DNA from 3 places in the Brevibacterium sp. SMBL_HHYL_HB1 genome. Region 1 is predicted to be linked to each of the others. Evidence: predicted binding sites of a transcription regulator. Region 1 holds the regulator's gene; each other region holds the start of a gene.
What was found. Region 1 encodes HrcA, which represses chaperone genes, less so after heat shock. Its sites were predicted from a motif close to TTNGCACTCGNNNNNNNCGAGTGCNAA; they were not measured.

Region 1 (9,842 bases):
CAGAAGCGCGACATGCGCGCCCAGTACCTCGACCGCATGGACATCGAGCGCGAACGCGGCATCACCATCAAATCCCAAGCGGTGCGCATGCCGTGGGAGTACGCGGACGATCCGTATGCGCTGAACATGATCGACACCCCCGGACACGTCGACTTCAGCTACGAGGTGTCGAGGTCCCTGGCCGCCTGCGAGGGCGCGCTGCTGCTCGTCGACTCCGCGCAGGGCATCGAGGCCCAGACGCTGGCCAACCTGTATCTGGCCATGGAGAACGATCTCGCGATCATTCCCGTGCTCAACAAGATCGATCTGCCGGCCGCGCAGCCGGAGAAGTACGCCGAGGAGCTCGCGAACCTCATCGGCTGCGAACCCGAGGAGTGCCTGCTCGTGTCGGGCAAGACCGGTGAGGGCGTCGAGGAGGTCCTCGATCGGATCATCACCGATATCCCCGCTCCGGTCGGCGATGCCGAAGCACCGGCGCGGGCGATGATCTTCGACTCCGTCTACGACACCTACCGCGGGGTCGTCACCTACGTCCGCCTCGTCGACGGTGCCCTGAGACCGCGCGAGAAGATCGAGATGATGTCGACCGGCAGCACCCACGAGCTGCTCGAGATCGGTGTCTCGTCCCCCGAACCGAGGGCGACGCAGGGATTGGGCGTCGGCGAGGTCGGGTACCTCATCACCGGTGTCAAGGATGTGCGACTGTCCAAGGTCGGTGACACCGTCACACTCGCGGCCTCACCGGCACCCGAACCGCTCGAGGGCTACCAGGAGCCCCAGCCGATGGTGTACTCGGGGCTGTTCCCGATCGACGGCTCGGACTACCCGGTGCTGCGCGACGCCCTCGACAAGATCAAACTCAACGACGCCTCCCTGGCCTACGAACCCGAGACGTCGACGGCCCTGGGCTTCGGCTTCCGCTGCGGTTTCCTCGGCCTGCTCCACCTCGAGGTCCTGCGCGACCGGCTCGAGCGCGAATACGACCTCGACCTCATCTCCACGGCACCGAGCGTGATCTACGAGGTGACCATGGAGGACGGGACCGAGACGACGGTGACGAACCCGAGCGAGTACCCGACCGGAAAGATCAAGGAGGTCAGGGAGCCCATGGTCCGGGCGACGATCCTGACCCCGAGCGACTACATCGGTGCGGTGATGGAACTGTGCCAGACCCGTCGCGGCAGCCTGCAGGGCATGGACTACCTGTCCTCGGACCGGGTCGAGATCCGCTACCGGCTGCCGTTGGCCGAGATCGTCTTCGACTTCTTCGATCAGCTCAAGTCCCGGACCAAAGGGTATGCGACCCTCGACTACTCCGATGACGGTCAGGACGCGTCCGACCTGGTCAAGGTCGATATCCTGCTCCACGGCGATCAGGTCGACGCGTTCTCCGCGATCGTCCACCGCGACAACGCCTACTCCTACGGCGTCGCCATGGCCGGCAAGCTGCGCAAGCTCATCCCGCGCCAGCAGTTCGAGGTGCCCGTCCAGGCGGCCATCGGCTCACGCATCATCGCCCGCGAGACGATCCGCGCCATCCGCAAGGACGTGCTGAGCAAATGCTACGGCGGCGACATCAGCCGCAAGCGCAAGCTGCTCGAGAAGCAGAAGGAGGGCAAGAAGCGGATGAAGATGGTCGGCACCGTCGAGGTGCCGCAGGACGCCTTCATCGCCGCGCTGTCCTCCGATGAGCCGGAGACCAAGGACAGCAAGAAGTAAGTGCCCGCACAACCGACCGGTGAGGTGCCACCGCGCGACGGCTCACTTCCCGCCTCGGCGGGGGTGGGCGCCGCCGACCGGGGGCTGAGCCTCTACATCCACGTCCCCTACTGCCGGGTCCGCTGCGGCTACTGCGATTTCAACACCTACACCGCCGAGGACCTCGGACCGGGAGCCTCGCGTGAGGATTTTCGCGCCAATCTCGCCCGCGAGCTCGATCTGTCGGTGACCACCCTCGCCGAGGTCGACGCCGGTGACCGTGAGGTCTCGACGATCTTCTTCGGCGGAGGCACCCCGACTCTGCTGCCGGCGAATGTGCTCGCCGGAGTCATGGACGATATCCGCGCCCGCTTCCGTCTGGCCGCCGACGTCGAGGTCACGACCGAGGCCAACCCCGACACGCTCGATCCGGACTACATCGCCACCTTGGCCGGTTCCGGATTCAATCGCGTCTCGATGGGGATGCAGTCGGCCGTCCCGCATGTGCTCGCGACCTTGGATCGGACCCATGATCCGGACAAGATCCCCGAGGTGGCCCGGTGGGTGAAGGAGGCAGGACTCGATCTCAGCCTCGACCTCATCTACGGCACTCCGGGGGAGTCGATCGAGGATTGGCGGCGTTCGCTCGATGTGGCCCTGTCCAACGACGTCGATCACATCTCGGCGTACTCGCTCATCGTCGAACCCGGAACGAAGATGGGGGCGATGGTCCGCCGCGGCCAGCTGCCGATGCCCGATGAGGACGACCTCGCCGACAAATACGAGATCGCCGATGCCGCGATGACCGCGGCCGGACTGCACTGGTACGAAGTGAGCAACTGGTCGACCGGGACCGAGACCAGGTGTCTGCACAATATGGCCTATTGGCAGGGCGCCGATTGGTGGGGGTACGGTCCCGGAGCTCACTCACATGTCGGCGGAGTGCGGTTCTGGAACGCCAAGCATCCCAGGGCCTGGGCCGATCGGCTGCTGGCCGGGCAGTCCCCGTCGATCGGCCGCGAGGTCCTCGACGAACAGACACGGGAGATCGAACGGATCATGTTGGCCGCTCGCATCGATTCCGAACTGCGGCTGGACTCCTTGGCCGCTGGCAGCGAGCAGGCGATCAGGACCTTCGTCAAGCAGGGTCTGCTCGACGAAGACGGTGTCGCCGACGGCCGGTTCAAACCGACCCTGCAGGGCCGACTGCTCGCCGACCATATGGTGCGAGTGCTCACTGAATTCGTCTGAAGCCCGGCCCCGGGCAATGAACCGGGGTCGGGCTTCCGCACAGCCTTCAGACAGGCTGCGGTCGGGGTCAGCGCAGGCGGCTCACTTGATCCAGTTCGGGGTCATCGGGATTCTGTAGCCCTCCCCGCGGTTGGCGGCGAGTCCGGCGATGATCTCGATGACGATCATGTAGATGCTGACGACTGGGATCAGGAGCAGGATGAGCAGGCCGATGCCGACGATCGAGAGCACCCCGCCGATGAAGCCGAGACCGACGACGGCGATGACCCCGATGATGAGCAGATTGAGCGACTGTGCTCCGTGGTGGCGGATGAAGGGTGATCTGTCCTTGTTGATGAGGTAGAGGACAAGCGTGACGATCCAGCCGAGACCGACGACGTAGGTGGCGGCATGCGCCAGGTGTGACCACAGCGCAGTCGTGCGTTCGGTCTGATCGGCGGCCCAGAAGCCGACCGAACCCGATCCGTAGGCGGACTCGGGAAGCGGTGCGCCGACTGGGACTCCGGCCGCGGGGGAGAAGGCCGAAGCGGCTGCGGTGGAATGGGGCGCATAGCCGGGCTGGGGCCCGCCCTGCTGATACGACTGCGGGCCGTAGCCGGGGCTCTGCTGACCGTACTGCTGGGAGCCGTAGGACTGTTGGCCCTGCTGCTGCGAGCCGTAGGGCTGGTCGCCCGGGTGCTGCGCGTAGGGCTGCTGGGGCCCGGAAGCCTGGGAATAGTTGGGTGGCATGGGGCGGCCGTTGTCCGACGGGTGGGGATTGTTCGACATGTGAGTCCTTTCAAAGCCTCTCGACTCCACCGTAGCCCAGTCGCCGTGTGGGTCCTAGGGAGGAAAGCCCGAATCCTGGGCCAATCCGGCAACGGGTGTAGTAAGGTCGAAACGGAATCGGTCATCGGTGCCGAACGGACTGCCGCTTCGAATATGAGTACACAGGATCCCGGGTTCGGGCAGGAACGCCGGTCAGAAGCCTGGCCGAATCCTGCGCCGCCGCTGACCGGCCACTCTCACTCTGACACGGGTCGCATGCCCGGCCACATGCCGGCCGAGGATCCACGCGAGATGGCCGCACGGGCGAGGGAGGATCTGCTCCGTGGAGCCCACCGCACGGGGCGGATGCACGTCTCCGGTCTGCCGAAGCGCCCGTGGGAGGTCATCGTCGCCTCGGCGTTGGGATTCATCGCCCCGTTCTTCGTCCTTGCAGCTCTCCTCTGGATGGCATTCACCGGCGGGCGGACGTTCCGACTCCTCGGCTGGATGTTGCGCGGGATGGGAGACCTCACTGACACGACGGCACTGTCCTGGGCCGGCGATGCCTCGACAGGAATCGCCACGGTGATCGTCGGCATCGGGACTGCCATCGGTCTCGTCGTCGTTGCGGGATTCACGGCCTATGCGTGGCGACTGGTCGTCGGTCACGAGCGCGCTCGGTGGGTGGCGCTGGCCTGCCTCGGACTGGCCTTCATGGTGATGACTCCGCTCAATCCGCTGCTGATCAGCTGCTTTCTGCTGTCCGGCACCGCGAGCGTGGTGTTGGCCTTCCTGCCCCGGTCGTCGGCTTGGTTCGCCCGTGCTCGGAGATCGGAACGGGCAGGCCCGGGAGCCGGCGGTCAGGACGGCGGACGAGTCATTTGATCATTGAGATCGCCAGGGGAATTCTGTAGCCCTGGCCGCGATTGGCCGCGATCGCGCCATTGACATGGAAGATGATGTCAACGATCGCCGCGGCCAGGAGGATGAGCAGGCCGACTCCGGTGTGTGTGAAGATCGAACCGATGAAGAAGATCGGGAACAGCGTCAGCTCGAAGTTCAGCGACTGCCGAGCATGTTCGCGAACGTACGGGGACTCGTCCTTCTTGACGAGGAAGAGGATGAGCGGGAGAAGCCAGCCGAGCAGGATGGACCCGATGTGGGTCCAGACCGCAGCACTGCGGTCCGAGGGGGAGGGCTGCCAGAAGCCTTCGGACCCGGTGCCGAAGGCCTGCGGCGGCAACAGCTGTGAGTTGAACAGCGCCCGGTCGGCTGCCGGGCCGTTGGCGCTGTGCGAGACCGAGTAGCTCTGCGGTGGCCCATAAGGCGGTTGGGAACCGTAGGGCTGCTGAGACCCGTAGGGGGTTTGCGAACCGTAGGGCGGTTGCGAACCGTAGGGCTGCTGGGGCCCGGATGCCGCAGGGTAATCCGGCGGCATCGGTCGCGGCTGGCTGTCGTCGGGCTGCTGGGGATTCTGCGTCATGAGCGTCCTTTCGAGTCCTCGGACTCTCCGCATTACCGCAGGTGTTGTGATTCCGGGCGGAATCGTCGACTGCTGTCGTCATCGTCGGCAGGCTCCGACTCAGCCGACGTCCTCCGACTCAGCCGACGGTGACGAAGTCGATGAGCTCCTCGACGCGTCCGGACAGGGTCGGTTCGACATCGGCGATGGTGGTCACTTTCCCGAGGATGCGCACCCAGCCGCGGGCGACATCGCGATGATCGGCGTGCGGCCACCCGATGCGCCGCAGGATCCCGGTCTTCCAATCCTCGCCGCGGGGAACGGCCGGCCACTGATCGATGCCGACGACATGCGGTTTGACCGCCTGCCAGATGTCGACATAGGGGTGACCGATGATGTGGACGACGTCGCGGTACCGGGGATCGGCGCGCACCGCCTCGGCGATCTTCGATTCCTTCGTCCCCTCCACCAGGTGATCGGCGAGGACTCCCACCCGATGGTCCGCATCGGGGCCGAACGCCGCGAGCTTGTCGGCGACGTCATCGAGGCCGCCCAGGGGTTCGACGACGACGCCTTCGATGCGCAGATCGTCGCCCCAGATCTTCTCGACCAGTTCGGCATCGTGTTTGCCCTCGACCCAGATGCGCGATCCGCGTGCCACCCGTGCCTTGGCACCTGCCACGGCACGCGAACCCGAGGCAGTGCGAGCAGCGCCGGTCGCCTTCTTCTTCGTCGGCAGGCGGAGATCGACCGGCTGACCCTCGAGGAGGAATCCCGGCCCGAGGGGGAAGGCCCGAACCCTGCCCTGCCGGTCCTCGAGGTTGACGACGACACCGGCCGTGGTCTTCTCGGCCCCGACGACGGCCCCGACGTATCCGCTCATCGCATCCTCGAGGACCATGCCCAGTCCGATCTCGACGGGGCGGGACTTCTTCGGCCGGTGCGAGGACGGGGAGTCACCGGAGAGGACATCGGAGCCATAGCGATCGAAAGCATTCACAGGCATCCACCATAATGGTCCGCGAAGACCGAAGCCCGGTGACCCTCCGACGGTGAGGCGGAAAGCGCGAAAGCGCCGGAGTCGAAATGAAATCACCCGCGAAGAGGCGTAGAATTGGCACTCAGTGTGAACGAGTGCCAAGCGTGTGGGGAGGTCAGCGATGAACGACAGCAGACGGGCCCAGGTTCTGCGCGCCATCGTCGAGGACTTCGTCGCCACGAACGAACCCGTCGGATCGAAGGCCATCGTCCATCGTCACACCCTCGGGGTCTCGCCGGCGACGATCCGCAACGACATGGCCCACCTCGAGCAGGAGGGCTACATCGCCCAGCCGCACACCTCGGCCGGGCGGATCCCCACCGATCTCGGCTACCGGATGTTCGTCGACCGCATCGATGAGTTCAAACCGCTGACCCAGGCGGAGCGACGGGCGATCTTCCAGCTCATCGACGGAGACGTCGACCTCGATGAGATGCTCGACCGCACGGTCCGGGTGCTCTCGGGCCTGACCCACCAAGTGGCGCTGATCCAATACCCGACGGTGTCCTTGGCTCGGATCAAGCACATCGAGATCGTCGGCCTCGGTCCGAGTCGGGTCCTCGTCGTCCTCATCACCGATGCCGGTCAGGTCGAACAGAAGACCGTCACACTCAGCCAGCTGCTCGACGACGGCGGGGTGCGCGAGATCCGCGATCGGATCAACTCCGAGTTCGCCGGTAAGAAGCTCTCCCACGTCGCGGGGGAGGCCGCCGGTGCGGAGCGGACCCCGACTCCCGCCGAGGCGGCCGGTGCCGAGGCCGTCGACCCGGACGAGATCGGCATCGACAGGATCAGGGCCGCGGTCATCGACCTCGTCGCAGCCACCCGCGAGGAGCGCATCATCATGGCCGGCACCGCCAACCTGGCTCGATCCGGGCATGAGTTCGGTGAGCAGATGGCCCCGATCCTCGAGGCCTTCGAAGAGCAGGTGGTGCTGCTGAAGCTGCTGACTTCGATGGCCGAGGACCAAGAGGAGATCAGCGTGCGGATCGGTCGTGAGAATACTCACGAATCATTCAGTTCGACATCCGTCGTCGCCGCCGAATATGGTCATGACGCAGGTTCCTCGGCCCGTCTGGCGGTGCTGGGACCGACGAGAATGGACTACCCGACGACGATCTCGGCCGTCAGGGCAGTGGCGAAGTACGTGTCCTCACTGCTCGACAGGGGATGAAGAGCTGCCGCATTTCCCCGCTCAGACGGCAGCTGACCACCACGAATATCAAGAACACACACCATCAGGGAGAGAGAAGTTTCTGTGGCCGATCACTATGAAACACTCGGAGTGTCCAAGGACGCTTCCGCGGCTGAGATCAAGTCGTCGTACCGGAAGCTGGCACGCAAGTACCACCCGGACGTCAATCCCGGTCACGAAGACGAGTTCAAAGCCATCTCACTGGCCTACGATGTGCTCTCCGACCCGGAGAAGCGCCGCAACTACGATATGGGCGGCGGCGAGAACGGGCAGGGCTTCCCGGCCGGCGGCGGATTCGGCGACATCTTCGAGACCTTCTTCGGCGGCGGAGGCGGTCAGGCCGGCGGCCCGATCCCACGCACCCAGCGCGGCAAGGACGCCCTCGTCGGCGTCAACATCGACCTGGAGACCGCGGCCTTCGGCGGCACCGTCGACCTCGACGTGACCACCGCGGTCGTGTGCGACACCTGCTCGGGTGCCGGCACGCAGGAAGGGACCTCGATCGAGACCTGCAGCCTGTGCCACGGCGCCGGCAGCGTCCAGCGCATGACCCGCACCCTGCTGGGCCAGATGGTCACGAACCAGACCTGCAACTCCTGTCACGGCTTCGGCACCGTCATCCCCAGCCCCTGCCTCAACTGCCAGGGCGACGGCCGTGTGCGCAAGCAGCGGACGATGAAGATCCGCATCCCCGCCGGTGTCTCCGACGGCACTCGGATCCAGCTGTCGAGCCAGGGCGAAGTCGGCCCCGGCGGCGGGCCGGCCGGAGACCTCTTCGTCGAGGTCATGGTCACCCGCCACGACGTCTTCCAGCGCGACGGCGACAACCTGCGCGCCTCCGTGTCCGTGCCGATGACCGCGGCCGCCCTGGGCGCGACGATCCCGTTCGAGACCTTCGACGGCACCCAGGACCTCAGCATCGCCCCGGGCACCCAGTCGGGCACGGTGGTCAAGCTGAGCGGACTCGGTGCCACGCGTCTGCGCTCGGAGACCCGCGGCGACCTGCTCATCACCGTCGAGGTGCTCACCCCCGACAAGCTCGACGACGAACAGCGCGAACTGTTCGAGAAGCTCGCCGAACTGCGCGGCGAGCAGGCCCCGAGAGCTCAGATCACCACCGAGAAGCACAGCATGTTCTCCCGCATGCGTGAGAGGTTCGCCGGTCGGTGAGCCTTCCCGTCTTCCACTGTGCCACCGCCGCTGAGGCGGTCAGCGGCCAGGTCCTCACCGTCGGTGAGGACGTGGCCGGGCACGCGGTGCGGGTGCGGCGGATCGGTCCCGGCGAGCAGATCGAGATCGTCGACGGTCAGGGCACGCGCGCCCGCGGCACCGTCACGGCCGCCTCGGCGACTCAGATGGGCCTCGACATCGCCGAGGTGACCACCGAGGAGGCGATGCGACCGCGTCTGGTCCTCGTACAGGCCCTGGCCAAGGGCGACCGTGATCTGCAGGCCATCGAGGCGGCCACGGAGATCGGCGTCGACGAGGTCATCCCGTGGGCGGCCGAACGCTCCATCGCCGATTGGCCGGCGAAGAAGCGGGAGAAGATGGCGGCGAAATGGGAGCACCTGCTCCAGGCCGCATCCCTGCAGGCGAGGCGATCCCGGTTCCCCCGACTGCACGAGCTGGTCCGCGGGACGTCTCTGGCCCGCCAGCTGTCGGACACCGATTCGATCTTCGTTCTCCACGAGACCGCGCAGCTCCGGCTGTCCCAGGCGCTGAGGGACCTCGGCGGCGAGACCGCCGGGCACGATCCCACAGGCGACCGGCCAGCGTATTCGGCCCAGCCCGAGCGCATCGTCATCGTCGTCGGCCCCGAAGGCGGCATCAGCGGCGGCGAACTCGAGGCCCTGGACGCCGTCGGTGCGAGAACGGTGCGATTGGGCCCGACCATCCTGCGCTCCTCCTCGGCAGGATCCGCGGGCCTGGTCATGACCCAGAGTTCATTGGGCCGTTGGTGAGACAACGGACTAAGATGGGAACACACCTAGGCGCCACCGGTGACGGTGCGCCCCCGCATGCAAAGGAACATTCTGGACATCACCCACCCACCCACGGACCCTGTGAATACCACCGACTCGGACGCAGCCGACGCTGACACCGGTGCGGACGCCCCAGACACCGTCCGCCTCGTCATCCCCGACTCCATCGACCTCGTCGAATTCTTCGGGCCCGGGGAAGCGAACCTGCGCGCCCTCGAACGCAGCTTCGACGACCTCGACATCCACGTGCGGACCAATCAGGTCCAGGCCGCTGGCGGTCCCAAGCGGGTCGAGGAATTCGTCAATGTCATCGGCGAACTCAAGAAGCTCCATGCCGCCGGTCATCGGATCAACGAGGAGACGATCGAGCGGGTCACGACGTTCTCCTCGGAGGGAGCGGCCGCCTCGGCGGTGCTGGGCACGAACATCCTGTCCACCCGCGGGAAATCGATCCGACCGAAGACGATG
Region 2 (9,842 bases), 1.1 Mb from region 1:
TCGTTCACCGGTTCGACCAGCGTCGGCCGGCATGTCGCCGAGGTGGCCGGCGGCCGTCTCGCGCACTCGTCGATGGAGCTCGGAGGCAAGAGCCCGAACATCATCTTCCCGGACTCCAACGACGACGACACCCTCGAGCAGGTGCTGCTGTCGACGCGCTTCGCCCGTCAGGGACAGTCGTGCACCATGGGTTCGCGACTGTTCCTCCACGAGGACATCTACGACGACTTCCTGGGCAAGCTCGTCGACGCCGTATCGAAGATGAAGGTCGGCGACCCACGCGATGAGTCCACCGACATCGGCTGCATCATCAACAAGAAGCAGTACGACCAGGTGGCCAGCTACATCGAGCTCGGCAAGTCGATGGACGGAGTGGAGATCGCCTACGACGGCTCCGACTCCCTCGAAGTCGGCGAGCCCGGCTTCTACCATGCTCCCGTCATCTTCTCGAAGGCGAAGAACGACTGGCAGACCAGCCGTGAGGAGATCTTCGGTCCCGTCCTGTCCGTGATTCCGTGGAAGGACATCGACGAGGTCATCGACATGGCCAACGATTCCGACTTCGGTCTCGCGGCCTTCGTCTTCACCAAGGACGTCGACGCGGCTCTGACCGTGGCCAACCGCATCGAGTCCGGCTGGGTGCAGGTCAACCAGGGCGGCGGACAGCTGGCCGGCCAGTCCTACGGCGGCATGAAGACCTCCGGCTTCGGTCGTGAGGCGTCTCTGGAAGGCATGCTCGAAGGCTTCACCCAGATCAAGCAGGTCAACATCCGCATCCGCTGAGCCGGCGCGAGTTCCCGGGGCTGAGCCGCCTCGGTGCCGGTCCGCGAATCACCCCGTCGCAGCGGTCATCGATCCGATGCCGTGCGGCGGGGTGACACCGTTCTCGGCCGGCGCGCCGCCCGGCCGCGAGCGAGCTCACAGGCCGGGCGGCGCGCCGAAAATTTCGGTCCCGTCGATCGAGCGATAATATAGAAGTCCAGTCATCTCTCGAAGGAGCACACTCTCTATGCCGCCGAACAACGACACCTCAGAACTGAGCGAGCTCGAGGTGGCCGTTCTGGAGTTCGAGCGGCGGTGGTGGAAATACGGCGGTGCCAAGGATCACGCGATCCGTGAGCGCTTCGACATGTCGGCCACCAGCTACTTCCAGATACTGAACTCGCTTCTGGACAACCCTGCAGCTCTGGCCAGCGATCCGATGCTGGTCAAGCGCCTTCGCCGAATCCGCAGCACGCGGCAGAGTGAGCGCGCCCAAGCCCGCGTCTCGAGGTAGACATGACTGACGAATTCGACGAGATCGAGCCCGGCCGGCGCAGCGGCGCCCATCGACAGGAGTCCGCCGCGTCGTCGAACATCGGCGCCATCTCACTGGTCATCGTGCTCGCGCTGGTCGCGGTCCTGCTCGTCGTGGCCGCCATCAACATCATCTTCTCGTCGATGGGCAACCCCGAATCGAAGATCGCCGACCCGCCGGCCTCTGAGGCCTCTGAGTCGACCTCGGCCGAGCCCTCGCCGAGTGAGAGCGAAGTCAGCGTCGCCGACGACTCGATCACCGTCGACGTCCTCAACGGCTCCGGTGTCGCCGGGGCAGCGAAGAACTTCTCCGAGGCCGTCGAGGAGAAGGGCTGGACGCTCGGGCAGGTCGGCAACTACTCGACGAACCTCACGGACTCGACCGTCTACTACCAGGGTGAGGACAACGCCGCCCAGGCGAAGCTCGTGGCCGAGTCGCTGGGGGTCTCGGCCACCGAGGCTTCCGAGGACTTCGACGCCGACATCACCGTGGTGATCTGCTCGGACATCGCCGACCGCGGGCCCGAACCCAGCGAAGGTGCGGAGTCCGAGGAAACCGGCGACGCGAACGGCTGAGCTTCCTCGGCGAGTACCCGGGTCAGGGACGCGGACGGTGGGCCGCCTCGGCGAGTACCCGGGTCAGGGACGCGACTTTCTGACCGTTTGGTCGGATTCCTTCTCGTCGGTTCCCGCTGTCAACAGGGCGAAAAGCCAAAGTTAACGAATCGATAACAGTCCTGTGCGGCCCGAAGTGGGGTGCGCGCCTGCGGTAGAGTTGCACCCAGCTAGGCAAGCACAGCGCCTTGTGTTCTGTTCGTGCTTCACCGAGATTATTCTCCCGAGGTCAATGAGAGAAGTCGCGGGGTCGGTTGAGTTTTACTAGCTTTCGCATACCAGATGCGGTCGTCTGATCGCGGCTGAGATGCGGGATTTCAATGGCACTGCACTGTATGGAGAAGTAATGGCACAAGGTACCGTCAAGTGGTTCAACGCTGAAAAGGGCTACGGATTCATCACCCTCGAAGGCGAAAACCAGGACGTGTTCGTTCACTGGAGCGCAATCCAGATGGACGGCTACCGCTCTCTCGAAGAGGGCCAGCAGGTTGAGTTCGAAGTTGGAGAAGGACAAAAGGGTCCTCAGGCGGAGTCCGTCACCCTCCTCTGAGACTGACTGCTGTAAGAATCTCAGAATGATCGCTGTCAGCACAGTCTTCTGATCCGCTGTGGGCGGGCGCCGGTTCCATCGGCATCCGGTTGCACGGGGAAAGCGCCGAGCAGGCAACTGCTCGGCGCTTTTCAGCTGTCCGAGGCGGGCTTCTTGGCGGAAGTTTCGCCGACAGCTCGCTCTGCGACAGGCAGCCCCGTATGCAACCAGGGCTGTCGGTCGCAGACCGAGCTCTCGACGACGAGCACCGGGAGTCGGGACGCTGAGGCAGCAGGGGCGTTCACAATGGGCCGAACTGCCGAGGTGGTGACGCCGAACCGGTCATCGTGTCGATGGTGCTGGCTCTCTCGCGCCCCGAGAATCCGCGGAACCTGTTCGAGAAGCCGCAGATCCGGCCGGCCTCCGGCACCCGGTGAGTACCCGGTGAGTGCCCCGTCGCGCTCCGCGGGGCTCGTGACCGCAGGTGACGAATATTTGCACTCGCATGGTGAGAGTGCTAAATCTAGTACTGGTGAAAACCGATGGGTTCCCACCAGCCGTCTCGAGAGCGTGGCCCTTATGTGGAATGGGACATATGGGCTCACTCTCTGCCGTCGCGGGCGTTGACGACTGCTCTGGTTACCCAGTCCACTCCATCAGGGAGGATCTAAGCCGCTATGGCAAAGATGATTGCATTCGACGAAGAAGCTCGTCGGGGACTCGAGGCTGGTCTCAACCAGCTCGCGGACGCGGTCAAGGTGACCCTTGGACCCCGCGGTCGCAATGTCGTGCTCGAAAAGCAGTGGGGAGCACCGACCATCACGAACGATGGCGTCTCCATTGCCAAGGAGATCGAACTCGAGGACGCCTACGAGAAGATCGGCGCCGAACTCGTCAAGGAGGTCGCCAAGAAGACTGACGACGTCGCAGGCGATGGAACCACCACCGCTACCGTGCTCGCTCAGGCCCTCGTGCGCGAAGGCCTGCGCAACGTGGCAGCCGGTGCTGATCCGCTCGGCCTCAAGCGCGGCATCGAGAAGGCCGTCGAGGCTGTCACCGATGTCCTGCTGAAGAACGCCATCGAGATCGAGACCAAGGAACAGATCGCCGCCACTGCCGGCATCTCCGCCGGAGATGCCGCCATCGGTGAACTGATCGCTGAGTCCATCGACAAGGTCGGCAAGGAAGGCGTCGTCACCGTTGAGGAGTCCAACACCTTCGGACTCGAGCTCGAACTGACCGAGGGTATGCGCTTCGACAAGGGCTACATCTCCGGTTACTTCGTCACCGACACCGATCGCCAGGAAGCTGTCCTTGAGGATCCCTACATCCTCATCGTCAACTCCAAGATCTCGAACGTGCAGGAACTGCTGCCCGTCCTCGAGAAGGTGCAGCAGTCGAACAAGCCGCTGTTTATCATCGCCGAAGACGTCGAGGGCGAAGCCCTGGCCGTCCTGGTGCTCAACAAGCTCAAGGGCACCTTCAAGTCCGTGGCCGTCAAGGCTCCGGGATTCGGCGACCGCCGCAAGGCGCAGCTGGCCGACATCGCCATCCTCACCGGTGGCCAGGTCGTGTCCGAGGAAGTCGGGCTCAAGCTCGACAGCGTGACCACCGATCTGCTGGGCACCGCCCGCAAGGTCGTCATCACCAAGGACGAGACCACCATCGTCGAAGGCGCGGGAGACGCCGAGGAGATCGCCGGACGGGTCGCACAGATCCGCGCCGAGATCGAGAACTCGGACTCCGACTACGACCGTGAGAAGCTGCAGGAGCGTCTGGCCAAGCTGGCCGGCGGTGTTGCAGTCATCAAGGCCGGAGCCGCCACCGAGGTTGAGCTCAAGGAAACCAAGCACCGCATCGAAGATGCCGTGCGCAACGCCAAGGCTGCCGTGGAAGAGGGAATCGTCGCCGGTGGCGGCGTCTCCCTGATCCAGGCGGGCAAGGCTGCCTTCGCCGACCTCGCACTCGAGGGTGACGAAGCAACCGGCGCCAACATCGTCAAGGTCGCCGTCGAAGCCCCGCTGAAGCAGATCGCCACGAACGCCGGCCTCGAAGCCGGTGTGGTTGCCGACAAGGTCGCCAACCTCGAGCCCGGATTCGGCCTCAACGCCGTCACCGGCGGGTACGAGGATCTGCTGGCTGCAGGCATCAACGACCCGGTCAAGGTGACCCGCTCTGCTCTGCAGAACGCCGCCTCGATCGCCGGTCTGTTCCTCACCACCGAGTCGGTCGTCGCCGACAAGCCTGAAAAGGCCGCAGCAGGTGCAGACGCAGCTGCCGGCATGGACGGCATGGGTGGAATGGGCGGCATGGGCTTCTGATAGCTCCTGCTGCTCGAAGAGCCGTGCCGGTGCCCGCAAGGGTGCCGGCACGGCTCTTCTCATATCCGCTCCCCGGCGGGCCCGCACCGGACCCATCCGCGGTCGTGCCCGGGCCCGTCCACACGCAGACTTGCGGTTCGACGGGGGTCTGGCGGCACCGGCGCATATCCGGCTACGCTGATCGTCATGAGCTTCACGGGAACCGATTCCTGCGGAAACAGTCCGAAGAATCTCTTCGTCGCCCGGTTCGAGCAGAACCTGTTCAACGGTGATCGTTCGGCCCTCGCCGAGGTGGTCGCCGATGACTGCGTGCTCCAGATCGTCAGCGCCGACGGAGCCAGCACGCACACCGGAGCTGCACAGGTCCTCGATGCTCTGGTGAGCCTGTCGGCCCAGGCACCGGCCTTCGGTCACCTCGAGGCCGCGATCACCCACGGCAAGGCCGCCGCGGCCTGGGGTCATTGGCAGCAGTCAGCGGACGGGGAGGACCCCCGCCACTTCTCGCACACGATGTGGTTCACCACGCACAAGGCGCAGGCCTTCGGCCAGATCCGGATCTTCCAGACCTGAGTCGACTCGGCCCCGGCGGCCGGCCCGGCCCCGGCAGCCGGCCCGTCCCTGAGTGGGTCCGCCCCCGACAGCTGGCCCGTCCCTGAGCCGGTCCGCCCTCGGCAGCCGGCCCGTCCCTGAGTCGGCCCGACCCCGGCAACCGGCCCGTTCCTGAGCCGGCTCGTCCGTGCGGTGCCGGTGCAGTCCCTCTGCGATCGGGCCCGCGCGTGCCGCTCCGGGCAGTCAGTCCCAGGGATTGTCGCGATGGTGGCGGCGGCCGCTGCGCCGCCTGCGCTGCTCGTCCCGGCGTGAGATCTGCCCCGGCGAATAGGGCGGCATGGGCGGGTGCGGCGGCTGCAGCCCGCGGCCCAGATCGGATTCGAAGTCCTCGGCGGAGCGGTCTTCCTGCTCGAGTTCGCGTTTGGCATCGGCATCGCCGAGGTGGGCCCGCGCCCGGGTCGTCAGCTCCCGTTTGCGATTGCGAATGATCTCGTCCTTGTGAGCGATGCGAGTGATTCCGCCGAAGAGCATCGGCAGGATGACGAAGATCGGCCAGAAGAAGATGAACTGACCGCTGGCGAACGAGGTGAACGCCCAGATGGCGAGGGTGAAGCCGGCCGGGCCGGCGATCATGCCGAGAATGGAGCGGCGCACACGGTCCCGGTAGTACTTGCGCGCGGCGGCGTCGATCTGCTCCGGAGTGATCGGCACCCGATCGTCCTCGAGGCGGGCCAGAGCCTGTGCCCGCTCCGCCTCGCCCAGTTGGCCGGGTTCGACCTCCGCCGGATCGGTGAGCACCAGATCGTCGATGAGCTCGGGGATCTCGCCCAAGGTCTTGAGCTTGCTGGCCGCCTCGGTGCGTTCGTCGAATTCCGCGACATCGAGCTGTCCGAGAGCATACGCCTCGGAGAGCACGTCGCTGACCACCGCACGATCGGCGTCGGAGGCTCGGACCTGCCCATATGATCGAGGATCTGCGCTGAAACGCGACCAGAGGGGACGAGCGTTCATATTGAATACTCTAACCCCGCCGCAGCGGAAGTGCCTGAGTGAAGTGTTGGAGAGCGCTGGACTAGACTCGGCCGGGTGGAACCCGTGGTCGTGCTCATCCTCTTCGCCGTGTTCCTCGGAGCTCTGTCGCAGAGAGTCACCGGCATGGGGTTCGGGCTGGTCAGCGGCCCCTTCCTCGTCCTCCTCCTCGATCCGTTCAGCGGTGTCATCCTCGTCAACATCTGCGGCATCGTCGCCGCATCCTCGGTCTTCGTCCGCACCTTCGCCGAGGTGGAATGGCCGTCGTTCCGACAGCTGGCCCTCGGCGCGGTGATCGGCACGGTCCCCGGCGCCCTCATCGCCTCCCGACTGCCCACACCACCGCTGCAGATCCTCATCGGTGCGCTGATCGTCGTCTCGCTCATCAGCTCGCTGACCCTCGGCCGGCTCGGCCGTCACATCCCGGCGAACCTCGGCACCCGACTGGGCACCGGGCTGCTCTCGGGAGCGATGTCGGCGGCCGCGGGCGCCGGGGGACCGGCGGTCAGCGCCTACGCGGTGCTGACGAACTGGCAGCAGCGGTCCTTCGCAGCCACCCTGCAGCCGTTCCTCGTCGCCGGGACCGTCTCGGCGGTGGTGATGAAGGTGATCGTCAACGGCGGGGCCTGGCCGCACCTGCAGATCGGCACGTGGATCGGTCTGGCTCTCGTTCTCGCGGCGGGTCTCATCGGTGGGGACTGGCTGTCGCGGCGCATCGACGTCGGGATCGCTCGGGGCGGAATGCTCGTCCTCGCGTTCGGCGGGGGAATCGCGGCGCTGATCAAGGGGGCTGTGGCACTGGTCTGAGGAGGCTGAGAACTGAGCAGTTGTGGGGCACAGGCTCAGACGTCTGTCAGTTTTGTCGGGCATACTGTTCGAGGACATAGTCAGCCGGGGAGGCATGGATCGTGACTGAAGTATTTCTGTTGCTGCTCATTGTGCTCGGGGCCGTTTTCTTCATCGGCCATCGCAAGGAGAAACAACGTCAGCGGGAGCTTCTCGCCGCCGAACTGCAGCAGGTGAAGAAGACCGCCGAGGAGGACGTCACCTCGTTCGGCGAAGAGGTCGCCGAACTCGATGTCATCACCGCTGGAGTCGAACTCGACACCGGAGGCGCCCAGGACTACAAGCAGGCTCTGGACTCCTACGACGTCGCGAAGGAGACGCTCGAGAAGGTCGACGAACCCTCCGATATCCGCAACGTCACCGAGGCGCTCGAAGACGGTCGCTACGCCGCGAAGTGCGTGCGCGCCCGCGTCGAGGGCAGACCTCTGCCCGTGCGTCGTCCGCCCTGCTTCTTCAACCCCCAGCACGGCCCCTCGGTCGAAGACATCGACTGGGCCCCGGTCGGCGGGCAGCTGCGCCCCGTGCCCGTGTGCGCCGCCGATGCCGAACGCGTGGCCGTCGGCGCCGAACCGGCCGTGCGCAAGGTCGTCACCGGTGACGGACGCACCCGACGCGCCTACTGGGAGGCCGGCCCGGCCTACGCCGAATACAATCGCGGCTACTTCAACTCCTATGCCGGCTCCGGCCTGCTGCCCGGCGTCCTCATGGGCGCGATGATGTTCGGCGGCATGGGCGGCGGCTGGGACAGCGCCTACGGAGGCGATATGGGCGGCGGAGACATGGGCGACGCCGGTGGTGACGGCGGTGGCCTGTTCGGCGGCGACGGCGGAGACGGCGGCGGCCTGTTCGGCGGCGACGGCGGCGGATTCGACATCGGAGACATCTTCTGATGGACACGATCGAGATCCGCGGCGAGTCGATCAAGCTCGGCCAGCTGCTCAAACTCCACGGAGTGGCCGAACACGGTGCCATGGCCAAAGACCTGATCGCCGACGGTGAGGTCACCGTCAACGGCGAGGTCGAGACCCGTCGCGGTGCGACGATCCGTCCCGGAGACAGGGTCGAAACCCTCGGCGAGGCCATCGAGGTGGCCACGGAGTAGCCGTCACCGGTCCAGCCATCGGCTCGACTCCGACCACCGGTTCGACTCCGATACGACAGACTTGAGGGCGTCCCCGCGGGGACGCCCTCAAGTCTGTCTGCGTGCGTCGATCTGTGCGCGTGAGCCGCTGCTGTGGCGGACTCCAGTGATGCTGCTCCTACTGCAGTTCGGGTGCGCCCGGGGTGTCGTTCATGCCGGGAGCGTCCCACAGAGCCGACCAGTTCGAGGTGTCGTCCTCGAACGGCAGCTCATTGGACAGAACGCCCTTGACCTGGATCTCCAGGGGGTTGTCCCGCTGCTTCGGTCCGGACTGCACGAAGGGATAGAACGTACCGCGTTTGTACTGGTAGACCAGGGCCATGCGGCGACCGTCGGGGTGGACGAAGTACACGGTGGTGCACAGCAGCATCGTGTCGAAGCCCTGGCTGACCAGCGCCGAGTTCACGGCGTGGATGTTCGTCACGAGGTTGACCACCTCGGCGTTGGCGTCGGCGACGACCTGCCAGGTGAATCCGTAGCCGTCGTTCTCCTGCCGCACCGAGGCGGACGGATCGGAGCTGATGAGGGCGACGCTCTCGGACTCCGCGGACTGGAACGCGGCCCCTTCGACCTGCCGGAAAGCCACGGCGCCGACACCGGTCGGGGTGAAGCCGGTGGCCGCCTGCAGGGTCAGCGCCGCAGGGGGCAGGGCGAAGAGGTCGTCGAGGTTGGCTCGCTTCGGTTTGGTCCGGCCGAGCAGTGCGTCGAAGAAACCCATGGAACTCCTAGTCGGGGTGGTGCGGTCGGGATGGTGCGGTGATCGGGCCGGCCCGGCGGACGCGGTCTCGAGCGCTCATGCGGCGGAATCGACTCAGCGCTCGGTCATTCGGGGCGCGAGAGCTGGGCGGAGATCTTCGACAGCTGATCGAGACGCTTCTCCAGCGAGGGGTGGGTCGAGAAGAGCTGGCCGATGGCGGCCTTGCCGCTGACGGCCGGGATGAGCGCCAGATGGTTCGCCGAGGCGGACGAGCGCAGGTCCTTCTCCGGGATCTTGCTCATGTCCCCGCTGAGTTTCGTCAGTGCCGAGGCCAGCGTCGACGGCGCTCCGGTGAGAATGGCCGCGGCACGGTCGGCGGCGAGCTCCCGGTAGCGGGAGAGACTGCGGATGAGGATGAAGGACAGTCCGTAGACCACGGCTCCGACGAGGATGAACAGCAGCTGGATCGGGATGCCGTTGTTATTGTTGCTCGACCGTCCTAAGCTCATGTAGTAGCCGGCCCGCATCATCAGCGCCGCGACCACACCGGTGACGCCGGCGACGGTCATCACGGTGACGTCGCGGTGGGCGACGTGGGAGAGTTCGTGGGCGAGAACCACTTCGACCTCGTCCCGGTCGAGCTTCTCGAGCAGCCCCCGGGTCACGCACACCACGGACCGTTCGGGAGACCGTCCGGTGGCGAAGGCGTTGGGGATCGCCGAATTCGACACGGCCACCCTCGGCTTCGTCGAATCGGAGAGCTGGCAGAGCCGGTCGACGATCGTATGGAGTTCGGGTGCCTCTTCGGCAGAGACCTCC
Region 3 (9,842 bases), 810 kb from region 1:
GCACGGCCATCATCGGCTCGGCGAGCCCGACCTCCTCGGTGATTCGATCGCCGAGGCAGCGCAGCGTTACCCACGACAGCGCGGTCGAGGCGCCGAAGGCGAGGACGGCGCTGGGGATGGAGATGAGCAGCCCCTCCGCCGAGGCTGCCCGTCGCAGCCGTGCCGGTGAAGCGCCGATGAGCCTCAGCAGGGCCAGCTGGCGGCTGCGGCCGGCGATGATGATCGAGAACGTGTTCGCGATGACGATGGCGGAGACGAAGAGGGCGATGAGGAAGAAGACGAATCCGACCACGGTGAGCAGATTCTGTGCGTTGTTCGACTCCGCGACGATCTGGGCCGAGGACAGCCATGCGGTGAGAATCGCGATGCCCTGCATGATGGCGGTGCCGAAGAGGGCGGCGATGAAGACGACGAGGAAGCTGGGGAAGAACTGTCGCGGATTGGCCAGGATCTCGCGCAGCGGGCTCATCGGCGGCTCCCGGCCGCCTCGGCGCGCTCATCGAGATCGAGCATGGTCTGGGCGATCGCCTCGGCGCTGATCGCCTCATCCAGCTCGGTGACGGGAGTGCCGTCGGCGAGGAAGACGACGCGATCGGCGTGGGCGGCGACGAGCGGATCGTGAGTGACGAGCACGATCGACTGCCCGAGATCGCGGACGGCCTCGGACATGATCGCCATGACCTCGCGACCCGACCGGGCGTCGAGGTTGCCGGTCGGTTCGTCGGCGAAGAGGATGTCGGGTCGGGTTGCGAGCGCCCGGGCGATGGCGGTGCGCTGCTGCTGTCCGCCCGAGAGCTCACCCGGCCGGTGCTTCAGCCGCGACTCGAGGCCCAGGCGGGAGACCACGGTCGAGATCCACACGCGTTCGTCGGCGTTGGGCCGCCGGTCGTCGAGTTCGAACGGCAGTCGGATGTTGTCCTTGACCGTGAGCGTGGGCACGAGGTTGAAGGCCTGGAAGACGAATCCGATCCGACGCCTGCGCAGGGCCGACAGCTCATCCTCGCGCAGGCCGCTGATCTCCTTCTCGCCGAGGTGGACCCTGCCCGAGGTGGGACGGTCGAGTCCGGCGAGGACGTGCATGAGGGTGGACTTGCCCGAACCCGAGGGCCCCATCACGGCAGTGAGTCTGGCCGGAGCGATGTCGAGGCTGACGCGGTTGAGGGCAGTCACGGCCGCCCCTTCGGGGTCGAAGATCTTCGAGGCGTCGCGGAGTCGGGCGATGGGCATCTGCGAGACGGTCGTCATTGAATCCCTCAGGGTTGCTGGGTGCCAGGGCTGCTGGCTGCCAGGGTTGCTGCAATCTGTCTGGACCAGACTAACGACGATCCCCGGTCGGGAACATGAGAAATGACTGGCCAGTAGTTGTGAGGCGTCTGGGTGCACCCTGCTCGAGCACCGCGTCTGACATCTGCCGAGAGCTCGCTCTGCGACAGACAGCTCGATGTGGAACCAGAGCCATCTGTCGTAGACAGAGCTCTCGGCAGACCTGCGACTCAGTCCCCGGCAGACTCGCGGCGCGATGTGAATACACGAGTGGCCCGGAACGCGATGTTCCGGGCCACTGGTGTGTCTCAGAGGCGACTCAGGCCGAGCGGAGTGCTCAGTCCTCGTCCTCCTCTTCCTTCTGCTCGACGACCAGGGTCTCGGTGGTGAGAACCAGGGCGGCGATCGAAGCGGCGTTGCGCAGCGCCGAGCGGGTCACCTTGACGGGGTCGATGATTCCGGCGCCGATGAGGTCGCCGTACTCACCGGTCGCGGCGTTGTAGCCCTGACCGGATTCGAGGTCGGTGACCTTGGACACGACGACGTAACCGTCCTGTCCGGCGTTCTCGGCGATCCAGCGCAGCGGCTGGACGACTCCGCGCTTGACGATGTCAGCACCGGTGGCCGCATCGCCGGTCAGCCCGAGGTCGTCTCCGCCGAGCACCTTCGCGGCGTGGATCAGAGCAGATCCACCACCGGCGACGATGCCCTCTTCGATGGCGGCACGAGTAGCGGACACGGCGTCTTCGACGCGGTGCTTGCGCTCCTTGAGCTCCACCTCGGTGGCGGCGCCGACCTTGATGACGGCGACACCGCCGGAGAGCTTGGCCAAGCGCTCCTGCAGCTTCTCGCGATCCCAGTCGGAGTCGGTGTGCTCGATTTCGGAGCGGATCTGGGCGACACGTCCGGCCACAGCGTCATCGGACCCGGCACCATCGATGATGGTGGTGTTGTCCTTGGTGACGGTGATGGTGCGGGCGTTGCCGAGCTCTTCCAGGGTGACCTGGTCGAGCTTCATGCCCATATCCGGGGTGACGACCTGGCCGCCGGTGAGGACGGCGAGGTCCTCGAGGATGGCCTTGCGACGGTCACCGAAGCCCGGTGCCTTGACGGCGGCGACGTTGAGGATGCCGCGCAGCTTGTTGACGACCAGCGTCGACAGTGCTTCGCCCTCGATGTCCTCGGCGACGATGAACAGCGGCTTGCCGGCCTGCTGCACCTTCTCGAGAACCGGCAGGAGCTCCTGGATGTTGGAGATCTTGCCCTGGTTGATGAGGATGAGAGCGTCGGAGAGCACAGCCTCCTGACGATCGGCATCGGTCACGAAGTGGGGCGAGAGGAAGCCCTTGTCGAACTGCATGCCCTCGGTGATCTCGAGTTCGACCGAGGCGGCCTGGGACTCGTCGATCGTGATGACGCCGTCCTTGCCCACCTTGTCGAAGGCATCGGCGATGAGCTTGCCGATCTCTTCGGACTGAGCGGACAGACCGGCGACATGAGCGATCTCCGAGGAGTCGGCGACATCGCGGGCGATGGTGCCGAGCTGTTCGGACACGGACTCGACGGCGGTTTCGATTCCGCGCTTGAGCTGACCGGGTGCGGCACCGGCGGCGACGTTGCGCAGTCCTTCGTTGACGAAGGCCTGGGCCAGAACGGTCGCGGTGGTGGTTCCGTCACCGGCGATGTCGTTGGTCTTGGTGGCGACTTCCTTGGCCAGCTGGACGCCGAGGTTCTCGTACGAGTCGTCGACCTCGACCTCACGGGCGATGGTCACACCGTCGTTCGTGATCGTGGGGGCGCCCCACTTCTTGTCGAGCACGACATTGCGACCCTTGGGTCCCAGCGTGACCTTGACGGTGTCGGCGAGAGTGTTGACACCCTTTTCGAGTGCCCGACGTGCGTCGTCGTTGTATTCCAGAGATTTAGGCATTCGTCCTCCTGTCAGTGAAGTGGTTGTTCAGGGGATTCAGCCGATGACGGCGAGCACGTCGCGAGCCGAGAGCACGAGGTATTCTTCGCCTGCGTACTTGACCTCGGTGCCTCCGAACTTCGAGTAGATGACCTTGTCGCCGATGGCGACGTCGACCGGCACCCGGTTTCCGTTGTCAGCGACGCGGCCGGGGCCGACTGCGACAACTTCGCCTTCCTGAGGCTTTTCCTTGGCGGTTTCGGGAATGACCAGACCACTGGCGGTAGTCTGCTCTGCTTCGACCTGACGGACGACAATCCGATCTTCGAGTGGCTTGATGGAGACCGACATATCGGGCCCTCTCCCTTCGCTGGATTCATTCTTCGTTGAGTCAGACGGCGGCTGCTGCCGTGAACCTCTCGTCGTCGCGGGTGCCGAGCGATTCGACCGTCCTATGAAACTGGCACTCACTGAGCGTCAGTGCTAATTCGACTCTAGAACGCTCTTAGCACTCGGTCAACTTGAGTGCCAGTGATTCGCCATGCTCTGGGCGAAAGCTCAGATTGGCCCGACTCCACGCCGCACGGTTCCAGCCCTCGCGCCGTCTCCGCATCGCCCTCGCACCGTCCCCGCGTCGCCCTCGCACCGCCTTCGCATCGCCCTCTCGCCGTCTTCGCGTCGGCGTTTGAATGAGAAAGAGCGTGGGCCCGGGAAAGATCCCGGGCCCACGCTCTCCCGACCACCTCAGCTCAGTTGTCGATATCGCTTGTCGAAGACGGTCGGAGCGGGTCTCACATCAGGAGCACTGCCACTGGCCCCAGCCGGCTTCGGCCTGCAGCTTCTTCGCACGCTGGAACTGCTCCTGCGGGCTGGCATCAGCGGGGTTGCCGCTGCCGCCCACGGAGTGCCAGGTCGAGGGCAGGAACTGGAACAGACCGAAGTGGGTGCCGTTCGAGGCCTTCGGATCGAAGTTCGACTCGCACTCGACGATCGAATACCACTTGGATCCGGGTCCACCGAGCATGGCCTTGATCTCGGCGGTGCTCATGGAGCCCCCGCTCGAACCGGAGTCGCCGCCGCCGGTGCTCGAGTCACCGGAGTCGCCACCCGAGTCGCCGGAGTCCGAGCTGCCCGAGTCGCCGGAGTCGGAGCCGCCGGTGTCGGCCGGGGTCTCCTTCTTCTTGGTGCCCTTGAGAACCACCTTGGTTTCGGGTTCGGAAAGGACCTTCTCGTCCTTCTTCTCCTTCTTCACCTCTTCGCCGTTGATGGTCTTGACCTTGTAGACGACCTGCTTCGCGCCGTCTTTGCCTTCGGTTTCGACCTTGGTCTCACCCTCGTAGAGCGAATCGGACTTCTTGGTCTCGACCTCGGCCTCGATGGACTGCTTATCCTTGACCGTCTTGTTCTCGACGCGGTTGACGGTCAGCACCTGGTCGTCGGAGACGTCGGCGGACATCGGCACGGACAGGAAGTCGTCCTTCTCGAGCTTGACGCCCGATTCCTTGAGCGCTTCCTTCGCGGTGCCCACGGCGGCCGAGACCTTGTGGTCCTTGCCGTCAGCAACGACGGTGAGGTCCTTCGACGTGGTGACGTCGATGTCGTTGCCCTTCTCCTTCAGCCGCTGGTTGGCCTTCGTGTTGAGATCGGCACCCTTCGCATCGACGCCGAGGTCGGCCAGCGCCTGACCCACGGTGTTCGCGTTGGTCCATTCGTCGGTCTCCTCACCGTCGACGGACAGCGAGACCTTCTTCGCGGTGTTGACGGTGACCGTCATGTCCCTGTCGACCTTCGTCTCGACGCCGGGCTTGACCTCGTCGCGCTTATCGAGATCGATGTCATGACTGTCGAGGATGTCACCGACGGTCCCGCCGAAGGTGCGGATCTCCTCGGCCTGTCCGTTGACGTCCAAGATCACAGGCTTATTCATGGTCACAACGGCCCCCGTGCCACCCACGAGTCCGGTAATCACTACCGCCTGTGCAGCGATCTGAACCTTGCGGTTCTTGAGAAAATCAATCACAAAAATATCCCTGAGCAGAGTTTATCGACCCGTTCACTGTAACCGATTCGTTACACGGTTCGCAAAACATCACGGAACTGTAACGGTGTGAGTTTCCTGGGTAGCCATCTGACCAGGAGTTCCCCCGTGTTTTCAGGGGTGTCGTGACCGTGACATTCACCCGCCGAGGCGGCCCTGCAGTGCCGTAATCCCCCTCACATTTCGGGGTGCTGGAGATCAATTCACCCTTCGGATGTCACAGTCCGGTTCAGCCGTCGCAATGCTGCCTCCGTTTGAGGTGCTGCAGTTGGGTTCACTCCTCGGGCGCTGAAGTTCAGTCCCAGCCGCCGAGCGCGGTCTCGGCATTGGCCCACACGGCCGAGCACAGTTCCTCTTCGCTCACGCCGCGCACCTCGGCGAGCTTCCGAGCGGTGATCGCGGTCAGATACGGTCCTCCCGGTTTGCCGCGGTGTGGGTGCGGGGTCAGGAACGGGGCATCGGTTTCGGTCAAGAGCAGCTCCAGGGGCGCTGCGGCCGCGGCTCGGCGCAGCTCCTCGGCGTTCTTGAACGTGAGGTTGCCGGCGAAGGACATGAAGTACCCTTCGGCCGCGCATTCCCGGGCCATCTGCTCATCTCCGGAGAAACAGTGGAAGATCGTGACCTCCGGGGCGCCTTCCTCCTTGAGGATCCGCAGCACATCGGCGTGGGCGTTGCGGTCGTGGATCTGCAGGGCCTTGCCGGTGCGCTTGGCGACCTCGATATGGGCTCGGAAGGACCGCTGCTGTTCGGCGATGCCCTCCTCGCCGGTGCGGAAGTAGTCCAGCCCGGTCTCCCCCACCACGCGCATCCGGTCGTGGGCGGTCACGAGCGACTCGATCTCCGTCAGCGCGTCATCGAGCAGACCGCGCTCGGCCAGCCTCGGCGCCTCATTCGGGTGGAGGGCCACTCCCCCGAGCATCCACGTGCGACCGGCCGCAGGCGGTGCGGGCACGGCCGAGGCGGCGGTCACCTCGGCGGCTCCGCTGTCTCCCGCGTATTGGGAGGCGACGAGCTCGGTCGTCCACCTCGCCGCGGGAAGGTCACAGCCGATCTGGACGATGCGCTGGACCCCGGCGGACTGCGCGGTGTCGAAGAAGAAGTCGAGGCTCGGGAACTCCTCGTCCTCATCGGGCCGAACCTCGGGCTCCGGCTCGTCGGCACCCAACGGCAGCCGCACTCCGGTGCAGATGTCGAGGTGGGTGTGGGTGTCGACGGAGGGGAAGGCGAGCGGTTCGGGCACCGGTGGATAGGTTCCGGCGGCGCGCGAGGCCATTACTCCGACTCCTCCACGAACTTCGGGAACACGGGCTCGGGCTTCGGCAGCGGGGTGCCCGGCTCGAGCGGGAACGCCACGGCCGCGAACGACCGGGGATCGACCTCGGCGTCGGCGAGCCCACCGGCGGCCGCCTCGGCAACATTCGGGGCCAGACCCGCCGAAGCATAGGCCGCACCGGCGGCGACACCGATGCCGGCACCTGCGGTCACTGTCTCCATCGCCTCGGCGCCGGATCCGGTCTCGGCGGCGGTCGGCAGAACCTTCGCCCCGGCCTCACCGGCTCCTGCGGGAACGCCGAGGAGGTCGAGGATCTTGCCCGCGGAATCGGGCATGACCGGCTGGATCATGATCGAGATGATGCGCACGACCTCAATCGTCACCCACAGCACGGTGGCCATGCGCTCGGGGTCGGTCTTCTTCAGCTTCCAGGGCGCCTGGGCGGAGAAGTAGCGGTTGGTCTCGGTCAGCACCTTCCAGCAGGCCTCGACGTAGAGGTGGAGGGCCTGCGTGTCGACGTGGCGACGGGCGGTGTCGGGCACGGCGCGGGCGAGCGCGAGCAGGGCCTCGTCCGCCTCGGTCAGGGTGCCCGGCTGCGGCACCTGGGCGTCGCAGTTCTTCGCGATCATCGACAGGGACCGCTGGGCGAGGTTGCCGTACTCGTTGGCCAGGTCCGCGTTCTTGCGGGTGATGATCGAATCCTTCGTATAGGACCCGTCGTGGCCGTAGGAGACCTCGCGGAAGAGGAAGAAGCGCAGCGTGTCGAGTCCGAAGGCGTCGACGAGGTCGAGCGGGTCGACGACGTTGCCGACGGACTTCGACATCTTCTCGCCGGCGTTGAACAGGAAGCCGTGGGCGTGGACCCGCTTGGGCAGCTCGAGGCCGGCGCTCATGAGGAACGCGGGCCAGTACACGCTGTGGAAGCGGATGATGTCCTTGCCGATGATGTGGACGTTCGCCGGCCACCACTTGGCCAGTCGCTCCTCGTCATCGGGGTATCCCGCGGCGGTGAGGTAGTTCGTCAGAGCGTCGATCCACACGTACATCACGTGCTTGTCGTTGCCGGGCACGGGCACACCCCAGTCGAAGGTGGTCCGGGAGACCGAGAGGTCGCGCAGCCCGGAGGCGACGAAGGAGGCGATCTCGTTGCGGCGGGAGTCGGGGCCGATGAACTCGGGGTGGGTCTCGTACAGTTCGAGCAGTTTGTCCTGGTACTTCGACAGGCGGAAGAAGTAGGACTCCTCCTCGGTCCAGGTCACCTCGGTGTGGGTCTCCTTGGACACGCGCACACCGTCGACGACCTCGGTCTCGTCCTGCGTGTAGTAGGCCTCGTCGCGGACGGAGTACCAGCCGGAGTACGTGTCGAGGTAGATGTCGCCGGCCTCTTCGAGCCTGCGCCAGATGGCCTGCGAGGCCGTGTAGTGGTCTTCGTCCGTGGTGCGGATGAACCGGTCGAAGGTCGAGCCGAGGGCGCGCTGGGTGTCGCGGAAGTTCTTCGCGTTGTCATCGGCGAGTTCCTTGGGTGTGATGCCGAGCTTGTTCGCAGCCTGCAGCATCTTCAGCCCGTGCTCATCCGTGCCGGTGCAGAAGAAGACCTCGTGATTGTCCAGTCGTTTGAACCGGGCGATCGTGTCGGCCGCAATGTACTCATAGGCGTGCCCGATGTGAATGGCCCCGTTCGGGTAGGCAATCGCTGTCGTCAAGTAGTAACCCATAGGCCATTCAGTCTAAGGGACACTCCGCTCCCCGCGCGCACGGGTCCGCTGGGGACCCGGTGGGACCCGGTGGGGCGGCGCGCAAGTGTGATCCGCCGAGAGTGGTGGGGCGGGCCGCAGGAGTGATCCGCCGAGAGCTCGATCTGCGACAGTAAGCTCTGGTTCCATACCGAGCTCTCGGTCGTGGAGCGCTCCGTCAACCGTCGTGGCGGCAACCGGCCCGCTCACAAGAGCAGATGGCGATCACACAGCTGCTTCAATTCGGGTGCCTGTGAGAACAGCTTCTGCCTGAAAGTGAACAGCGACATCACCTCATTGAACTTGAAGCGGATGACTTTATACCCCATTGCCAGCAGCCGATTGTGCTGTCGACTCTCCTTGTTCATCGTGTCGAAACCACCATCCGCGTACTTCTGCGTACCGTCCACGTAGAGTGCGACCCGAGGTTCCCCGCGGGCTCCGGGCCCTCGTGCAGCCGGGAGACTCCCATCACCGTCTGCTGAGTCCGGTCGTGAAGGCCCCTTCAGCAGGAAGTCCAGCCGTGTCAGCTGCTTTCTTCCGTCGAATACCGTGACTTGCTGAACGAACTCGTGCAGTCCCAGTTGGTGGAGAAGCAGCGAAGTACGGCTCTCCGCGTAGCTCTCAGACAGAGGTGAGACCAGCTTCGCGAGCTTCTTGGCTCTCACGCTGCCGCGGGTCATCCGCGACAGCGGTCCAGCGAACAGCTCGTCGACAGCCCCGGGCACATCGTCCATCAGCTGCGGCGGATAGCCGAGCCGGAAGATCAGGTCTTCGTCATCGCCGAGGAGATGCCGACGAAGCACCTGCTCCATCGCAGCGAAGCCGGCGGCCGGGCCCAGAAGTGAAATGAGGTCCACGGCAGTCCGTGCCGCAGTCGTTGTCACTGCGCCCTCATGCATCTCCACGTCGTCGCAGGTCGGCCGCCTTCGCCGTTCGATTTCGGCAGTCCGTGAACTGTCGCGGGGGTTGATAACCGTGATCGGCCCTCGCGGGACATCGAACATCCTGATGCGATGAAGATACGCGGCGGAGATTCCCCACACCGCATCCCCGCTGCGATACGAGGGGTAGCTGAGGATTCTCAGTCGGTTCAGGTGCTCGCGATAGCGCGCTTGGAGTGCCGGATCGCGTGCCTGCTGTCCCCGCTCGGCCTGCTCCTCGTGATAGCGGATCCACTCATCATCGTCGATGAACTGTGCGTACATGAGGTGTCGCGGGTTTACGCAACGGCGTATCACCGAGTACACGCCCCGGCCCAGCTTCAGCAGGCAGCATTCAAGGGACTCGCGGATGAGGGCACTTGAGGCCCCGGCCGCTCTCAGATCCTGGTAGTAGGCGATGTTGAACATCCGGCCAGGTTGGCCGCTCTCAGCCTCTGCGGCCACTCCTGGCACTCTGCTTGTGGAAACGCAGTCTCCGCCCACAGGGCACCTGCGTGCGAGTCATCGCGATACCCACAGTGTTCAGCGCTCAAGTGGAGCCCGCTGAGCGCCGCATTCGCAGTCGCCTGATCCGCGCCGCCCCGTGCGAGAGCTCGATCTGCGACGGAAAGCACTGGTTCCATACCGCGCCCTCAGTCGTGGGCCGAGCTCTCGGCTGAACATCAGCGCTTCCACACCGAGA

Region 2: groL (chaperonin GroEL) is a predicted target of HrcA. The motif match lies at 2,935-2,961, and genes of this name have one in related genera.
Region 3: groES (co-chaperone GroES) is a predicted target of HrcA. The motif match lies at 3,678-3,704, and genes of this name have one in related genera.

What each region holds. Positions count from the first base shown of each region.
Region 1 is NZ_CP062936.1:1,264,080-1,273,921, forward strand. It holds gene lepA (translation elongation factor 4) at 1-1,719, shown strand, start outside; gene hemW (radical SAM family heme chaperone HemW) at 1,720-2,949, shown strand; gene IG171_RS05825 (DUF4870 domain-containing protein) at 3,031-3,717, opposite strand; gene IG171_RS05830 (hypothetical protein) at 4,009-4,581, shown strand; gene IG171_RS05835 (DUF4870 domain-containing protein) at 4,574-5,179, opposite strand; gene IG171_RS05840 (DUF3097 domain-containing protein) at 5,298-6,164, opposite strand; gene hrcA (heat-inducible transcriptional repressor HrcA) at 6,319-7,371, shown strand; gene dnaJ (molecular chaperone DnaJ) at 7,456-8,562, shown strand; gene IG171_RS05855 (16S rRNA (uracil(1498)-N(3))-methyltransferase) at 8,559-9,353, shown strand; gene IG171_RS05860 (PhoH family protein) at 9,456-9,842, shown strand, end outside.
Region 2 is NZ_CP062936.1:126,281-136,122, forward strand. It holds gene IG171_RS00585 (aldehyde dehydrogenase family protein) at 1-783, shown strand, start outside; gene IG171_RS00590 (DUF3263 domain-containing protein) at 1,010-1,276, shown strand; gene IG171_RS00595 (LytR C-terminal domain-containing protein) at 1,279-1,872, shown strand; gene IG171_RS00600 (cold-shock protein) at 2,258-2,461, shown strand; gene groL (chaperonin GroEL) at 3,118-4,761, shown strand; gene IG171_RS00610 (hypothetical protein) at 4,948-5,331, shown strand; gene IG171_RS00615 (DUF1707 domain-containing protein) at 5,554-6,237, opposite strand; gene IG171_RS00620 (sulfite exporter TauE/SafE family protein) at 6,397-7,146, shown strand; gene IG171_RS00625 (hypothetical protein) at 7,248-8,075, shown strand; gene IG171_RS00630 (RNA-binding S4 domain-containing protein) at 8,075-8,287, shown strand; gene IG171_RS00635 (hypothetical protein) at 8,445-9,044, opposite strand; gene htpX (zinc metalloprotease HtpX) at 9,149-9,842, opposite strand, start outside.
Region 3 is NZ_CP062936.1:450,011-459,852, reverse strand. It holds gene IG171_RS02170 (FtsX-like permease family protein) at 1-469, opposite strand, end outside; gene IG171_RS02165 (ABC transporter ATP-binding protein) at 466-1,245, opposite strand; gene groL (chaperonin GroEL) at 1,601-3,193, opposite strand; gene groES (co-chaperone GroES) at 3,230-3,523, opposite strand; gene IG171_RS02150 (resuscitation-promoting factor) at 3,969-5,087, opposite strand; gene IG171_RS02145 (TatD family hydrolase) at 5,506-6,483, opposite strand; gene metG (methionine--tRNA ligase) at 6,483-8,198, opposite strand; gene IG171_RS02135 (hypothetical protein) at 8,423-9,568, opposite strand.